3 regions of the Enterobacter sp. RIT637 genome follow, and region 3 is predicted to be linked to each of the others. Evidence: predicted binding sites of a transcription regulator. Region 3 holds the regulator's gene; each other region holds the start of a gene.

Region 1 (4,120 bases), on a different contig from region 3:
CATCTTGGTGCCGGTATCGGCCTGCTGATGCCCGCTGGTCAGCGCCACCGAGTAAAACTCGCCGATGGAGTTATCCCCGCGCAGGATGCAGCTCGGGTATTTCCAGGTAATGGCCGAGCCGGTTTCCGACTGGGTCCAGGACATCTTGCTGTTTTCGCCTTCGCACAGCGCGCGCTTGGTAACGAAGTTCAAAATGCCGCCGGTATTGCCGTCGCCGGGGAACCAGTTCTGCACCGTGGAGTATTTCACCTCGGCGTCTTTATGGATGATGACCTCCACCACCGCCGCGTGCAGCTGATAGCTGTCACGTACAGGGGCGGAACAGCCTTCGATATAGCTGACGTAGCTGCCTTCATCCGCGACCAGAATGGTACGTTCGAACTGACCGGTTTTTTCGGCATTGATGCGGAAATAGGTAGAAAGCTCCATCGGGCAGCGCACGCCTTTCGGCACATAAATGAAGGTGCCGTCAGAGGCTACCGCCGCATTGAGCGCCGCGAAGAAATTATCGTTACTCGGCACCACGGTACCGATGTACTTTTTCACCAGTTCCGGATGATCGTGAATCGCTTCGCCGAAGGAGCAGAAAATGATCCCCTGCTCTGCCAGCTTCTCGCGGTAGGTGGTTGCCACCGAGACGGAGTCAAAAATGGCGTCCACCGCCACCTCTCTTCCTTCGCGAACGGGCACGCCAAGTTGGTTAAAGGCTTCTTCAACTTCTTTGCTCAGGAAGCTGTTCTCCGCACCGGTTTGCTGTACCGCACCAGGCTGCGAGGCGCAGGTATCGTCACAGCTGCCGCAGGAGGGTGCGGAGTAGTAGCTGTAATCCTGATAGTTCAGCTTGTCGTAGTGCGCTTTCAGCCAGTGCGGCTCTTCCATTTTCAGCCAGGCGCGGAAGGCGCTCAGGCGAAATTCGAGCATCCACTCAGGTTCATTACGTTTGGCCGAGATCGCCCGCACGACATCTTCGTTGATGCCTTTTGCCAGCTCATCGGTCTGCAACTGCGTAAAGAACCCTTCTTTATAATTCAGGTGTCCGCCGCTCCAGGTGTTCACATCACTCGTTGCTTCAGTATTACGAGACATAGTACCGCCTATACCCCAAAGCTTTCGCCGCAGCCGCATTCGTTCTGGGCTTTCGGGTTATGAAATTTGAATAACTGGTTTAAGCCTTCACGGACGTAGTCCACTTCGGTGCCGTCGATAAAGGGCATCGCCTGCAGCGCAACGAACAGTTTCGCGCCGTCGGTTTCGAAGACCAGGTCATCCTTCTCGGGTTCGGTGACGGTATCAAGCACGTAACCAAAACCTGCGCATCCGGTCTGTTTGACGCCTAAACGCACGCCGAGGATCTCGGGCTTTTTCGCCACCAGCTCGTGAATATGTGCCGCCGCCGCTGGCGTGAGCGTTAAACCGCGCCAGGCAAAATCGGCTGGATTAAAGGTTTCTGAATGCAGTTCCATAGGTCCACCTCGTCTGAATAGCCATCAGGGCATAACACCATGTTAGTGATAACGATTATCACTTCAACCCCCTGTCAGTAGGGGCATCTGGCTAAACCGCCCTTTTTGGTTACTTTTATTAAGCATAGACCCTGTGGAAGGATGCAGGCAGGATGGATTTAATTGTTCAATACATTGATAAATAATGCATTTCGTTGCGGCATTTGTGGCGGAGAGGAGAAAAGTAAAATATGCATCGGAAATGCCTATTTTTGAGATAGCTTCTGCGCAGAAAAGTGACAAAAACAAAAAAAGGCCCTCAAGGCCTCTTACGATCAGTGATGAAATGAAACAGCAAACCCCTGTTCGCGCCAGTGATCGAGCTGTTCCTGCTGGCGAGGCGTGGGAGATTTCCCCGTCCAGACAAAGATTTTTTGCCCCGGGAACAGTTCAGGACGCGGCGAATCAATGGGTTCAGCCAGCACGTCAATATGCCAGCCCTTCTGTGCCAAACGCGCGGCTTCAAGCCAAAGATGCGTTCGGTCGTCGCATTCCCAGCCGATCAGGAGCGCGTCTTTACCGGCTTTCTTGCGGGATTCCGCGAGGCTGGCAACCGCGAATTCGATCAGGACGCCGTCAAAAAGACTCGCCATGTGACGCACGGTATTCTGGTCCTGGTTCATTCGCTGGCGGACCGGAGAAATAATGTTATCAATCAGCGCATCCATCGCATGATCGCGGCGGAATTCGCCCATTTTGGCGCGCAGTTTACCCGGGCTGGCGTAACGCAGAACCGTCATCATCTCTTCCTGGAAAGAGACCCAGTTTCCCTGCGTCAGCTCTTCTTTATTTTCCAGTAACGCTTTGACTTTCCCGACCGATACGCCGGTTTTCATCAGGCGCTTGATCTCTTCGATACGCAGGATATCCTCATCGTCAAACTGACGATGGCCCCCTTCGCTGCGTTGCGGCTTCAACAAACCATAGCGGCGTTGCCAGGCACGCAGCGTAACGGGGTTGATACCGCATCGTTCGGCGACTTCGCCGATACTGTAATAGGCCATTAACTCCCTCACGCTCAACACTTTCATACCTAACCGCACCAACCTTATCAGATTGTACAACGCATTTGTATAACCAACTCCTCGTTCTGAGACAAGTGAAAGGGGTCAAATCCTTTCACTCGTTTATCTATTGTTGTCTAAATTTATCTCTTCGTACAGTTAACTCTCGAGTGTCATGTACAGGTTTTTAGAAATCGTTCTTTTTCTCAGGCCAGGCAACAGCCGGGATCCCGCCCAGACGCGGGCTGGCGAACAGATGCCCCTGAAACTGCGAAATCCCGGCGGATTCCAGCCACATCCACTCCTCAGCCAGCTCTACCCCCACCGCGCAGAACTGGATTTCCAGGGACGCGCAGCATTTGATGATGGCTTGTACAATCGCCTGACGCGGGCCGCTTTTGTGCACGTTGGCTATCAAATCCCGATTAATCTTGATCCTGTCCGGCTGGAACTGCGCCAGCAGCTGCAGCCCGGCAAACCCTGCGCCAAAGTGATCGATCGTCACGCTAATACCCGCGCTCTTTAACTGCCTGACGGAGTGTGTAAATTCATCAAAGCGGGAGATCGCTTCACTTTCCGTGAACTCGACAACGATCTGTTCGGGCACAAAACCATTCGCTTCAATGACCGTAAGCAGGAAATCAACCGCGTTTGGCACGTTAACCAGCGTCATCGGCAGCAGATTGAGGGACAGCGTTTGGGTGTGTAGCCCCAGCGCGCTGGCCATCGACAGTGCCACCTGCTTGCTTTTCAGATCGGCCTCATAAAGCGCGTCTCGAGGCAGAGTCTGAAAATAGGCCGCAGGTGAATCCCCTTCGGGCGTACGAATCAGCGCTTCCCAGGAGACAATCTGTTGCATAAAGGGATCGACGATAGGTTGAAACGCAAAGCTGCAATCTGCGCCTTTTGCCACAACCTCTGACTGCGCGGATAAGGGCGTCTCTTCGGGAATAAATTCCCAGCTGTTCGCCGGAGGCAGTTCAAAATAGTTGGCTTTTTCTGTGGCCTCAACGAAGGTGCGGAAAAACTGCAAGGCACGGTCGTTATACGTCAACCGGTACTTCGTCGTTCCTTTATCAAGCACCTGCTGGAGCACTTCGTCTGTATCAAATTGACGCAAATCGAAAAGCTCCATGCCCACATTGCCAAAGCGCCGGAAGGGACCGTGATCGCACATGAGCTCCACCACATTATGATGTCGCGGGTCACGGCAGATATGCTGATAGATGGCCGTTACATGATCAACAGGCCCTTCAAGTAACTGGAAAAAATGTGTGCCGTTAAACAGCAGGATCCCCGTGACATCGGAGTGCCGATTTTTACGATTTGCAGCAGCTACCATTTCTTCCAGCGCTTTCACCGGAACGTCCTCGCAGATATGACTGCGGTAAATGATGGTTGTTAGCATGCTATTCCTGGGGGTTTATAGGTTCGGCCACGAAAAAATCGTGGATAGAGTGTTGTTATAGCACATTCATTACTTAACAAATAATTTACACGTCAATGATTTAGCGCATTTACAAAGCCGGGTTTTGGTGTTGTACAACTCTCTGAGCACAATCGAGATTGTACAATATATTCTGCACCAATAACGCTAAATAGCATACTCACAAC
Region 2 (4,120 bases), on a different contig from region 3:
CGCGGTAGCCATCGTTAGCCAGATCTTTGATCTGAGTAACGCGGTTTGCTTCAACTTCGATTACGGTTACTGGGATAGAAACGCCATCTTCTGTGAAGATGCGGGTCATACCCACTTTTTTACCGACTAAACCAATCATTGTATCAACCTCTCAATCGCTCGATGACCTGATCAACCCAGGCTGATCTGCACGTCTACACCGGCAGCCAGATCCAGACGCATCAGAGCATCAACGGTTTTCTCAGTTGGCTCAACGATGTCAACCAGACGCTTGTGAGTGCGGATTTCGTACTGATCACGCGCGTCTTTGTTGACGTGCGGGGAGATCAGAACGGTGAAGCGCTCTTTGCGGGTCGGCAGCGGGATCGGACCACGGACTTGCGCACCAGTGCGCTTAGCAGTCTCGACGATTTCCGCGGTTGATTGATCGATCAGACGATGATCAAACGCTTTAAGGCGGATACGGATTCTTTGGTTCTGCATGAGACCAGAGCTCCAATTATTTTATAAACGAAAATGATTACTCCTCAAACCCATTACGATTGATGGGAGAGTGTAACCGTTCTTACGTAGCTCCCCAATTGGGAGCATTGTTGAGTAACAAAATGAGCTACTCCGGTTCAGTTCGAACCAGCCGTCAATTACGACAAGCCCGCGCATTATACGTAAATCAGAGAAAGACGCAAGTGCCGTTTAGAAATTAAGCGCTAAAGGCGCAGTATGCGTAGAGGCACGCAACTTTTTACGCAATGTATCCCTTCTCTCATCTTTGTCTGGAACCCCTACGCAATTGCGGTTTTTGTAGATTGTCTGCCAGGCCGATTATAACGAGTATGCGCTCAAATTCTGTTGAGGCCTTTCCCATGTTAAGCACCCTCCCCTTTCTGCTGTTCTATCTTTTGCTGACTGCCTTGCTTGTACATGCAGATATTCGCTGCGGCCTGCTTCCCGATAAATTTCTCTGCCCGCTGCTATGGGCGGGCATGCTCTTTCAGCTTTGTATCCATCCTAATTTTCTGCCGAGTGCAGTGGTGGGCGCGATGGCGGGATATGTTGGCTTTGCCGTTATTTACTGGGGCTATAGGTTTATCTTTCGGCGTGAAGGCATGGGCTATGGCGATGTTAAATATCTGGCGGCACTGGGCGCCTGGCATGGCTGGTGTGTATTACCACTGCTTGCGTTAGTCGCCGCACTGATGGCACTTTTGTGCCTTCTTATCCTCTCTTTACTGAACCCTGATAAACAGACATTAAAAAACCCACTGCCTTTTGGGCCATTTCTGGCGGCAGCGGGTTTATGCGTTGGCTGGGAAAACCTGGTTAGTTTTCCACTTTGATCTGCGACTGAAGGTAGTTCTGTAGGCCAATTTTGGCGATGAGATCCAGCTCAGTCTCCAGCCAGTCAATATGGCCTTCTTCATCGGCGAGGATCTGGATCATCATGTCGCGGCTAACATAATCATGGACGCTGTCCGCGTAGGCGATGGCTTCACGGAGATCTCTTGCGCCTTCGAGCTCTAGTCTGAGGTCGGAACGCAGCATCTCCTCAACATCTTCACCGATGCCCAGTTTGCCGAGATCCTGCAAGTTTGGAATGCCTTCGAGGAATAAAATACGCTCAATATATTTATCGGCGTGCTTCATCTCATCGATGGACTCATGGTATTCAACATCATTGAGGCGAGTCAGTCCCCAGTTTTTGAACATTCTTGCATGGAGAAAATACTGATTGATTGCGACAAGCTCATTTCCCAATAATTTATTGAGATAACTTATGATTTTAACATCACCTTTCATTATATAGTCCCTCCGCTTCCACTCATTGAAGCGTAGATCGGGCTACAGGGATGTCAAAAAAAAGATACGGGCTTACGCGATCTCTTTGAATTCCGGGATCTGCATCAGTTCATCCTGCATAATCTCACGCGCTGCGCGAACGCATTTACCGCATTGATTTCCCACCGGAACAAACTTGCGAAGCTGCTGGAAAGACTGTGGCTGAAACTGGCGAACGGCCTGACGTATTTTTTTGTCACTCACACCATTACATAAACAAACGTACATAAAAACTCCCGTTCAAAATATGCGCAAAGTGTAAGTGAGAATGGTTATGATTACAATAGCACAAACACCAGGATTCGAAACGGAAGCAGGCAAAAAATGCGAAAATTTGTGACGGGTTCAAAACGCCAGAAAACAAAAAAGGACGCCGAAGCGTCCTTTTTCATTCAGGGATAATTAATTAGCCCAGAACTTTAGCAACAACGCCCGCGCCAACGGTACGGCCGCCTTCACGGATTGCGAAACGCAGACCGTCGTCCATCGCGATTGGGTGGATCAGAGTCACAACCATCTTGATGTTGTCGCCTGGCATTACCATCTCAACGCCTTCTGGCAGTTCGATGGTACCGGTCACGTCAGTTGTACGGAAGTAGAACTGTGGACGGTAGCCTTTGAAGAACGGAGTATGACGGCCGCCTTCGTCTTTGGACAGGATGTACACTTCAGATTCGAACTTGGTGTGTGGCTTGATTGAGCCTGGCTTCGCCAGAACCTGACCACGTTCGATTTCTTCACGTTTGATACCACGCAGCAGAACACCAACGTTCTCACCAGCACGGCCTTCGTCCAGCAGTTTGCGGAACATTTCAACGCCAGTACAGGTAGACTTAGCAGTCTCTTTGATACCAACGATTTCAACTTCTTCGCCAACTTTGATGATACCGCGCTCTACACGACCGGTAACAACGGTACCACGACCGGAGATGGAGAATACGTCTTCGATTGGCAGCAGGAATGGCTTGTCAATCGCACGCTCTGGTTCTGGGATGTAAGAATCCAGGAAGCCAGCCAGTTCGATGATTTTCGCTTCCCACTCTGCTTCGCCTTCCAGCGCTTTCAGCGCGGAACCACGAACGATTGGGGTATCGTCGCCTGGGAAATCGTACTGAGACAGCAGTTCACGAACTTCCATCTCTACCAGTTCCAGCAGCTCTTCGTCATCAACCATGTCGCATTTGTTCAGGAACACGATGATGAAAGGAACGCCTACCTGACGACCCAACAGGATGTGCTCACGAGTCTGAGGCATTGGGCCGTCAGTCGCAGCAACAACCAGGATCGCGCCGTCCATCTGCGCAGCACCGGTGATCATGTTTTTAACATAGTCGGCGTGGCCTGGGCAGTCTACGTGTGCGTAGTGGCGAGTCGGGGTGTCGTATTCAACGTGGGAAGTGTTGATGGTGATACCACGAGCTTTTTCTTCTGGTGCGTTATCGATCTGGTCGAATGCACGAGCAGAACCACCGTAGGTTTTAGCCAGAACGGTAGTGATTGCAGCAGTCAGGGTAGTTTTACCATGGTCAACGTGGCCGATAGTACCAACGTTGACGTGCGGTTTTGTACGTTCAAATTTTTCTTTAGACACGGCTATATTCCTTACTATAGTGCTCTCCCCTTTGGAGAGAGCACGGGACTTAGGTTTTAATCCTGTGGATTACTTACCACGGGCTTCAATAACGGCCTGAGCAACGTTGTTAGGCGCATCATCATACTTCAGGAATTCCATGGTGTATGATGCACGACCTTTGGTCAGAGAACGCAGCTGAGTTGCATATCCGAACATTTCAGACAGCGGAACTTCAGCGTGGATCTTAACGCCAGTTACTTCAGATTCCTGACCACGCAGCATACCGCGACGACGGCTCAAGTCACCGATAACGTCACCGGTGTTCTCTTCAGGAGTTTCTACTTCAACCTTCATGATTGGCTCAAGCAGAACTGGTTTTGCTTTCTTAAAGCCTTCTTTAAAGGCAATAGACGCAGCCAGTTTAAACGCCAGTTCAGAGGAGTCAACGTCATGGTAAGAACCGAAGTGCAGACGAACACCCATGTCAACAACCGGATAGCCAGCCAGAGGGCCCGCTTTCAGCTGCTCCTGGATACCTTTATCAACGGCTGGGATGTATTCGCCAGGAATTACACCACCTTTGATGTCGTTGATGAACTCGTAACCTTTAGGGTTAGAGCCCGGCTCCAGTGGGTACATGTCGATCACAACGTGACCGTACTGACCGCGACCACCAGACTGCTTAGCGTGTTTACCTTCAACATCGGTAAC
Region 3 (4,120 bases):
CGAATTATGTGCACTTCGTCATAATCCTGACTTTTGCCCACGGAAAAGCATTGATAATTCGCGTCGCGAAAAATAACCTAAAGGCGGTAGTTAATTCGAGGGTATTTCTAACTACCCTGACCTTTTGGTCTTTTATATTTTCGCCGTTGAGGCGTTTTAATTCGTCAAAGAGGAATAATCTATGCGTACGTTCAGTGGCAAACGTAGTGCGCTGGCGCTGGCTATCGCCGGTGTGACAGCAATGTCGAGCCTGGCGATCACCCCAGAAGCTAAGGCAGAAGGCTTCATCGATGATTCTACCCTCACGGGCGGTATTTATTACTGGCAGCGTGAGCGTGACCGTAAAGACGTCACTGAAGACAAATACAAAACCAACCTTTCGCACTCGACCTGGAACGCCAATCTGGATTTCCAGTCAGGCTATGCCGCGGATATGTTCGGTCTGGATATTGCTGCGTTCACCGCCATTGAAATGGCGGAAAACGGTGACAGCGGCCACCCGAACGAAATCGCCTTCTCCTCCAGTAACAAAGCGTATAAAGAAGACTGGTCTGGCGATAAAAGCGGTGTCAGCCTGTACAAGGCAGCAGCGAAATTCAAATACGGCCCGGTATGGGCACGTGGGGGCTATATTCAGCCAACCGGCCAAACGCTGTTAGCGCCGCACTGGAGCTTTATGCCGGGTACCTACCAGGGCGCGGAAGCCGGGGCTAACTTTGACTACGGCGATGCGGGTGCGTTGAGCTTCTCCTATATGTGGACCAACGAGTACAAAGCACCGTGGCACATTGAGATGGACAAGTTCTACCAGAACGATAAGAAAACCAAAGTCGATTACCTCCACTCGCTGGGCGCGAAATACGACTTCAAAAACGATCTGGTCCTGGAAGCTGCATTTGGTCAGGCGGAAGGTTATATCGATCAGTATTTTGCTAAAGCCAGCTACAAATTTGATGTTGTGGGCAGCCCGCTGAGCACCAGCTACCAGTTCTACGGCACGCGCGATAAAGCCAGCAATGGCACCGTTAACGATATCTATGACGGCACTGCATGGCTGCAGGCGCTGACCTTCGGCTACAAAGTGGGCCAGGTTGATTTACGTCTGGAAGGAACATGGGTGAAGGCAGAAGGGCAGCAGGGCTATTTCCTGCAGCGTATGACGCCAACCTACGCGTCCTCGAACGGTCGTCTCGACATCTGGTGGGATAACCGCTCTGACTTCAACGCCGACGGCGAAAAAGCGGTGTTCTTCGGTGCGATGTATGACCTGAAAAACTGGAACCTGCCTGGCTGGGCGGTGGGTGCCTCTTACGCTTACGCCTGGGACGCAAAACCTGCGGATATGGCAACACCGGACGCGTACTACGATCCAAACTATCGTCTGAAAGAGTCTTCTTACAGCCTGGATGCGATCTACACCCTGCAGGATGGACGTGCAAAAGGGACGATGTTCAAACTGCACTTCACGCAGTATGACAACCACTCCGATATCCCGAGCTACGCGGGCGGTTACGGCAACATCTTCCAGGATGAACGTGACGTGAAATTCATGGTCATCGCGCCATTCACTATCTTCTGATGAACACACCGGCGGGTAATGTTGTCCCGCCGGTATGGAGACTGCACATGATGAAAAAAATCGTAATCGTCGCGTTGCTGGCATCAGGGCTGGTGGCGTGTGCTCAGACTGAGGCACCAAAAGAAGATTCCCGCCTGAAGGAGGCCTATAGCGCCTGTATCAATACAGCGGAAGGGTCGCCGGAGAAAATCGAAGCCTGTCAGAGCGTGCTGGACGTGCTGAAGAAAGAGAAAGCGCATGAGCAGTTTGCGACGCAGGAGAATGTTCGCGTGATGGATTACCAGGCCTGCATTCAGGCACGTAAAACCGGTAACGATCAGGAAGTGGCGAAGCGTTGCGATAAGATCTGGAGCGATATTCGCAGTAACAATAAATAAGTTGCTTTACGCCCGGTGGCGCTGTGCCACCGGGCTTTTTTTTTGCCCAAAAACAGGCAAAAAAAAAGCCAACCTTACGGCTGGCTCAGAGTATAAACACGATATTATTTCGCGTCGTGCGCGTGGTCGTCTTCACGGCAATCGCCTTCAGCGCAGTGACCATACAGGTACAGGCTGTGGTTGGTCAGGCGAATGCCATGACGAGCGGCGATTTCACGCTGGCGTGATTCGATGGAATCATCGCTAAATTCAATAACCTTGCCACAATCGAGGCAGATCAGGTGATCGTGATGGTGCTGTTGGGTCAGCTCGAAAACGGATTTACCGCCCTCGAAGTTATGACGGGTAACAATGCCCGCGTCATCGAACTGGTTCAGCACACGATACACGGTTGCCAGCCCAATCTCTTCACCCATGTCGATAAGACGTTTGTAGAGGTCTTCCGCACTGACATGGTGATTGTCTGGCCCCTGAAGCACTTCAAGGATTTTTAACCGAGGAAGCGTTACTTTCAGGCCAGCCTTCTTTAATGCGGTATTGTTGTCAGTCATGCGGAATCTGTCCTGTTGCTAAACGATTCACTTCTAAAGAAGAAGTGACAGAAAATGCACTTGGGATAATGCGTCTCATTATAGAACTGCCATGGCTAAATGAAAACTGCAAGTCTCAAGCAAAGTATGCTTATAAAAACGTGGTATCACCAACAAACTTGTTCGATGGCATCCACTTTTTACCAGGGGGATATTGTACAGGTCTGAACGAAAAAGTTAAAAGTTTGTAGCAATTAATTTAATCGGTTTTACCTGGTAAACGGGCGCAACCTGAGTTGCGCCACCGGGAAATCAGGCGTTAAGAATGTCGTCGAGGTTCAGCTCTTCACGGATCTGCTTAACCCATTTCTCAACGCGTTCAGCGGTCAGTTCCGGCTGACGGTCTTCGTCGATGGCCAGGCCGACAAAGTGGTCGTCGTCTGCCAGGCCTTTAGAGGCTTCAAAGTGGTAACCCGCCGTTGGCCAGTGGCCGACAATCACCGCACCGTGTGGTTCAATGATGTCGCGGATGGTGCCCAGTGCGTCACAGAAGTATTCTGCGTAGTCTTCCTGATCGCCGCAACCGAACAGCGCGACCAGCTTACCGTTGAAGTCAACTTCTTCCAGGGTTGGGAAGAAATCGTCCCAGTCACACTGTGCTTCACCGTAGTACCAGGTCGGGATACCCAGCAGCAGGATGTCATAACCTTCGAGATCTTCTTTGCTGCTCTTGGCGATGTCGTGCACATCGGCAACGTCTTTACCGAGCTGTTTTTGAATGTTTTTTGCGATATTTTCGGTATTGCCGGTATCACTGCCGAAGAAAATGCCGATGATTGCCATGAGTAAAATAACCTCTTGAAACTTAATGGTATGGTGGCGCAATTTGTCCACGGATAAGGGCAATAATAGCAGAACAGGCAACCCTGCGGAAACAGCTATCGCGCAGGACTGCACTCTGTGCTACATGAAAAGGGAAATAAAAGGAATTTTCAGACTTATGCCTTGCTGCGCAATGTCTCAAGTTGGGTGATTAACATCTCTTCAATCAGTTCGCTGCGGCTGATGTTACGCGCCTCGGCCAGCTCATTTAGTGCATCGACGGCATCGGCGTTCAGCTTCAGTTCGACACGCTTAAGCCCACGATTTTTATCGCGTTTAAGCTGGTTGCGTTTATTAATACGCAGCTGTTCATCGCGCGAAAGCGGATTCGTTTTCGGTCGTCCCGGTCGACGCTCATTCGCGAACAGATCTAGTGTCGTACGGTCCGTTTGTTCTTTGGCCATGATTCTGAGACTTCGGGGGAAATACGCCGCCCTGCTAATGCCCGGGCGATAAGCGCGCCATCATACATCACCGAAAACGGCACGCCAACGACTGGAAGCCCACAACCTTCCAGTCGCTCTCTTTTTAATCAATTTGCAGTATCAGAGAGATAGCGACGAATGGCGCGCAGTACGGCGTCCGGTTTTTCGGCGTGAACCCAGTGCCCGGCACCGGCAATCACGTGGGCGCGAGCCTGCGGGAATTGGGCCAGCAGCGTGTAGCGGTAGGCGTCGGTAACGTAAGGCGAGTTTCCGCCGCGAATAAAGAGGGTAGGGTGTGGCCATGCGGGGACGGTTTCCCAGCCCACG

Evidence for each region. The regulator Fur, encoded in region 3, represses iron uptake genes when iron is present. The targets are predictions, from matches to a motif close to ATAATAATGAGAACNACTATCAA.
Region 1: sufA (Fe-S cluster assembly scaffold SufA) is a predicted target of Fur. The motif match lies at 1,503-1,525, and genes of this name have one in related genera.
Region 2: bfd (bacterioferritin-associated ferredoxin) is a predicted target of Fur. The motif match lies at 2,099-2,121, and genes of this name have one in related genera.

The regions. Positions count from the first base shown of each region.
Region 1 covers NZ_JAIHAZ010000001.1:427,925-432,044, reverse strand. The annotation lists gene sufB (Fe-S cluster assembly protein SufB) at 1-1,086, opposite strand, end outside; gene sufA (Fe-S cluster assembly scaffold SufA) at 1,095-1,463, opposite strand; gene K5E19_RS02070 (MerR family transcriptional regulator) at 1,778-2,506, opposite strand; gene K5E19_RS02065 (diguanylate phosphodiesterase) at 2,694-3,914, opposite strand.
Region 2 covers NZ_JAIHAZ010000011.1:111,454-115,573, reverse strand. The annotation lists gene rplC (50S ribosomal protein L3) at 1-139, opposite strand, end outside; gene rpsJ (30S ribosomal protein S10) at 172-483, opposite strand; gene K5E19_RS16215 (A24 family peptidase) at 864-1,337, shown strand; gene bfr (bacterioferritin) at 1,321-1,797, opposite strand; gene bfd (bacterioferritin-associated ferredoxin) at 1,870-2,064, opposite strand; gene tuf (elongation factor Tu) at 2,243-3,427, opposite strand; gene fusA (elongation factor G) at 3,497-4,120, opposite strand, start outside.
Region 3 covers NZ_JAIHAZ010000003.1:159,851-163,970, forward strand. The annotation lists gene chiP (chitoporin ChiP) at 182-1,579, shown strand; gene chiQ (ChiQ/YbfN family lipoprotein) at 1,630-1,956, shown strand; gene fur (ferric iron uptake transcriptional regulator) at 2,061-2,507, opposite strand; gene fldA (flavodoxin FldA) at 2,799-3,329, opposite strand; gene ybfE (LexA regulated protein) at 3,485-3,772, opposite strand; gene ybfF (esterase) at 3,901-4,120, opposite strand, start outside.